One region of the Oxalobacter paeniformigenes genome, then DNA from elsewhere that is predicted to be linked to it. Evidence: predicted binding sites of a transcription regulator. Region 1 holds the regulator's gene; the other holds the start of a gene.
What was found. Region 1 encodes LexA, which represses DNA repair genes until DNA is damaged. Its sites were predicted from a motif close to ACTGTATNNNNATACAGT; they were not measured.
Positions count from the first base shown of each region.

Region 1 (2,415 bases):
GGCACGCGCCATCAAAACCATGGGATTCCATCGTCTTGTACTGGTGCGTCCCCGCTTCGACAATGTCCTCACCCATGAGGAAGCCATTGCTTTCGCCAGCGGTGCCCAGGATATTCTGGAAAACGCGGAAATCGTCGACAACATTGAAAAAGCGCTGGACGGCTGCCGGTTCGCTGCTGCCGTATCGGCACGGTTACGCGAATTCTCGCCCCCTGTCCTGACGCCGAGAAAATTTGCCGAAACCGTCTTGCCGGACGTGCGGATCAACTGTGCACTCGTCTTCGGAAACGAGCGCTATGGCTTGCCCAACGATGCCGTCGAATCCTGTCAGGCGCTCATCCACATTCCCGCCAACCCGGTTTACTCATCCCTCAATCTCGCACAGGCCGTTCAGGTTCTGGCTTATGAAAGCCGGATCGCACTACTGCGAAACGACACATCCGTAACGGAAAACAGCCCCGTCGGTTTCCATGGACAACCTGCATCCGTCGAACAGATTCACGGCATGCTGACCCATCTGGAAGAAGCGCTGACCGCCATCGGATTCCTGAATCCGGACAATCCAAAAAAACTGATGCCACGCCTCAAAAGGCTGTTTTCGCGAAGCGGTCTTGAAACGGAAGAAGTGAATATTCTGCGCGGCATCGCACGACAAATCGAAAAACGCCTGACTACCGGACAAAGGGAATGAATCACTGCCAGGTACGCAACAGCCCGACAACCAGTCCTTCAATCCTGAAACCGTCCGCATCGGTATTGACCCGGATCGGTGCAAAGTCAGGATTTTCGGAAATCAGTTCGATCATCTGACCGGTCTTGCGGAACCGCTTGACCGTCACATCATCCCCCAGACGTGCCACAACAATCTGCCCGTTCCGAGCCTTTTCCGTTTTCCTGACAGCGACAAGATCACCTTCCAGAATACCGATATCGCGCATGGACAATCCCCTGACCTTCAACAAATAATCCGGTTTTTCCGAAAAAAGCGACGGATCCAGAAAATAGGTTTTCTCGACATGCTCCTGGGCCAGAATAGGCGAACCCGCCGCAACACGCCCGACAAGCGGAACCGCATACTGTTCCTGCTTCTGTGGTTCGGAAAGTGTTATCTTCCCCACGTCATGCAAAAGACGGATACCCCGTGAAATACCCGGAACCATTTCAATGACGCCTTTTCTTGCCAGCGCCTGCAAATGTTCCTCTGCTGCATTGACGGACTTGAATCCCAGTTCGGCGGCGATTTCCGCGCGTGTCGGCGGGAACCCTGTCTTGTCGATCGACTGGACAATCAGTTCCAGAATTTCCTGTTGACGTGCGGTCAGCTTTATCATAAGGCCCTCGTAAGAATGGAAACGACTGATAATATTTGACTGGAAATTTTTATAGTCTGTTCATTTACCCAGTATTTTAAAAGAGAAAGTGCTGTTTTTCCACCGATTCGACAGCGTTTTTCAGGAAACGCCAAACGGGCCGGTATAGCATATATTGCCAATAAATACGTAACGCGGTAGAATTGCAGGATTTTCTTCTTCCCGCACCTGACTTGACGCCGGGGCGGGCTATTTTAACGTCCAAAAGGAGTATGCATGCGTCACTACGAAATCGTCTTTATCGTTCATCCTGACCAGAGCGAACAGGTTCCGGCCATGATCGAACGTTACAAAAACAATGTCACATCGCGCGGCGGAAAAATCCATCGTGTTGAAGACTGGGGCCGCCGTCAGCTGGCCTACATGATCAACAAGTTCGCCAAGGCCCACTATGTTCTGATGAACATCGAATGCGACAGCGAAACCCTGAATGAACTGGAAACCGCATTCAAGTTCAACGATGCCATTTTGCGTCATCTGACGGTCAAAATGAAACATGCTGAAACCGGTCCTTCCCCGATGATGAAATCGGCACAGAAGGAAGAATCCGCCAAGGCAGCCCCTGCCCCGGCAGAACAGACCGCTTCAGCCTGACAAAACCGCGACAGGAGAATTCCCTGACTGCTGAAAACCGCCTCCGGCTGACTGCCAGAATCATCGAACGCGAAGCGGTACGATACACTCCGGCAGGCATACCGGTCATCGCAACCCGATTGTGGCATCGTTCCCAACAGTGGGAAGCGGAAATCGGCCGGAACGTCGAATTCGAAATACCTGCCATCGTGATCGGCGATATTTCGGAATCGTTTGCAAAACTGGAAACCGGTCCGTTTTACCATTTCACGGGTTTTCTGGCGGCAAAAAGTCTCAAAAGCAGGAATCTTCTGTTTCATATCACCGGCTTTTCATCGATTGAATAGGCCAAACCTTTTATATACAGGAGCCGAAAATGGCATTTGGTAAAAAATTCGACAAGAACAAAAACAAGGACAAACGCAAACAGCAGAACCCACTGTTCAAACGCAAGAAATTCTGCCGTTTCACC
Region 1 is NZ_JAMKYL010000003.1:134,698-137,112, reverse strand. Features, by position in the region: gene NAI64_RS05580 (RNA methyltransferase) at 1-691, shown strand, start outside; gene lexA (transcriptional repressor LexA) at 693-1,331, opposite strand; gene rpsF (30S ribosomal protein S6) at 1,587-1,964, shown strand; gene priB (primosomal replication protein N) at 1,898-2,290, shown strand; gene rpsR (30S ribosomal protein S18) at 2,320-2,415, shown strand, end outside.

Region 2 (2,415 bases), on a different contig from region 1:
CAGCCAGATCGTCACCTTCCGCTGCATAAGGCTGCAGTTTGCGTTCCAGTTCAGCCGGACTGTACTCACGAATGGACAAATAACGCAATGCCCGAGCCTTCAACGTCAATTTCTGTCTCAGCATGCCCGTTCCGATATCCTCTCACCGGCTGAACGACACATCATGCCTCCGGTGATTCACTACCGGCATCATCCTGCAAAGCAGGCAACTCACGAACGCCATAGAACACCCTGACCCGATTCTCGATTTCACGCGCCAGTTTCGGATGCGTGCGCAAATAATTGCGAGCATTATCCTTTCCTTGCCCGATCCGCTCTCCGTTGTAGCTGTACCATGAACCTGCCTTTTCCACGATTTTCGCCTCAGAGCCCAAATCGAGAATTTCCCCTTCACGTGACGTCCCCTCGCCATACAGGATATCGAAATACGCTTCCTTGAACGGCGGTGCAGTCTTGTTCTTGACCACTTTCACGCGCGTTTCGCTACCGATCACTTCGTCACCCGACTTGATCGAACCCGTACGACGGATATCCAGACGGACAGAAGAATAAAACTTCAGCGCATTGCCCCCTGTCGTGGTTTCCGGATTGCCGAACATCACCCCGATCTTCATTCTGATCTGGTTGATGAAAATGACAGTTGTGTTGTTTTTCTTGATACTGCCGGTCAGCTTGCGCAATGCCTGCGACATCAGTCTGGCCTGAAGACCCGGCAACGCATCACCCATATCCCCCTCGATTTCCGCTTTCGGCGTCAGTGCGGCCACCGAATCGATCACAATCAGATCGACGCCACCGGAACGAACCAGTGCATCCGTAATTTCGAGCGCCTGCTCTCCGGTATCCGGCTGCGAAATCAGCAAATCCGGCAAATGTACCCCCAGTTTCTGGGCATACCCGACATCGAGCGCATGTTCCGCATCGATAAACGCGCAAGTGCCCCCGATCTTCTGCATTTCCGCAATGACCTGCAACGTCAGCGTCGTTTTCCCTGACGATTCAGGCCCGTAGATCTCGATAACCCGTCCACGCGGCAAACCTCCAACGCCCAGTGCGATATCCAGACCAAGCGAACCGGTCGAGACCGTAGGAATTTCCTCTACCACCACGCCGGGCGCCATGCGCATGATAGACCCCTTGCCGAACTGTTTCTCAATCTGAGCCAGCGCCATGGACAGTGCCTTGCTCTTTTCCTGACTGGATGCGGTTTTGTTATCGTCCATAAGATTCTTTCCGTTTAGACTGCCAATAAAAATTCAAGATCATATGCCTGTATATATTAACAGTAATTTTGAAAAAAAATGTACTATTTGCGGACAACGATCAAAATTTATTATCGTTCTGTCTCCTTTAAAAGGATATGGCTTTTCAGCTATAATATCGCCAACACCGTATGCGAGCGGTTGTTTCAAGGCGAAGACGTTGGCAACTGTTCTGACGGTAACTGTATATGTAGTAAGTGCGAACATTTATGCCATTGCCATCAGCAACCCCCAAACGTGTTCTGAAACACACCAGAACCATCCAGGTACAGTTTTTCTATCGGGACGACGAGTTATGGGATATCGACGCCCATTTTACCGATGTCAAGACGCATGAACTGTTTCTTACCTCGATCGTCATTCCTGCCAAACGTCCTTTGCACAACCTGTGGATACGCCTGACGATCAATGCGCAAGGCACCGTTGTGGATGCCCATGTGGCATTCGACGATGTTCCGTTCGAAGGTTACTGCGAAAACATCCATTCACGGTACAAACAACTGATCGGGCTGAACGTTCTTCATCATTTCCGCCATGAACTTCACGACAGGTTCAAGGGAATCAACGGTTGCACCCATATGAATGAACTGGCCGAAGCCATTCCATCCGTTGCGATGCAGGTATTCGTCTTCGGCGAGGAAGAAGCGCGTGTCAAGGCAGCCTTCCAGAAAGCAGGCGAACGACCGTTCCATCTGGACCAGTGTCATTGCATGGATACATCCGGACCGGCCGTCGAGAAATTTTATCCTGTCTGGTCCATTCACGCCGAACACGACAAACAATCGTGACCTGTACACGGCTTGCCCCTGTACAAGCGTCTGCCGCACAGTCCGTCCCCTTCGGGAAACGTCATATGCCATCCAGCCGCATTGCTTCCTCGTCACCCGTATTAAGTGTCACCGAACTCAACGGCATCGTCGCTAATCTGCTCACGCAAAGCATTCCGCTACTGTGGATATCCGGCGAGATCTCAAACTTCACGCGAGCCGCATCCGGACACTGGTACTTCACGCTCAAGGATGACAAAGCGCAAGTCCGGGTCGTCATGTTCAGAAATCGCGCCCAACTGGCGAATTTCATACCGCGTAATGGCGACCATGTCGAAGTTCGTGCAACCGTATCGCTATACACACCCCGTGGCGACTTCCAGCTC
Region 2 is NZ_JAMKYL010000005.1:31,822-34,236, forward strand. Features, by position in the region: gene recX (recombination regulator RecX) at 1-124, opposite strand, end outside; gene recA (recombinase RecA) at 162-1,223, opposite strand; gene NAI64_RS06840 (DUF2889 domain-containing protein) at 1,472-2,050, shown strand; gene xseA (exodeoxyribonuclease VII large subunit) at 2,116-2,415, shown strand, end outside.
Region 2: a site for LexA is predicted at 1,270-1,287, ahead of recA (recombinase RecA). Genes of this name have one in related genera too.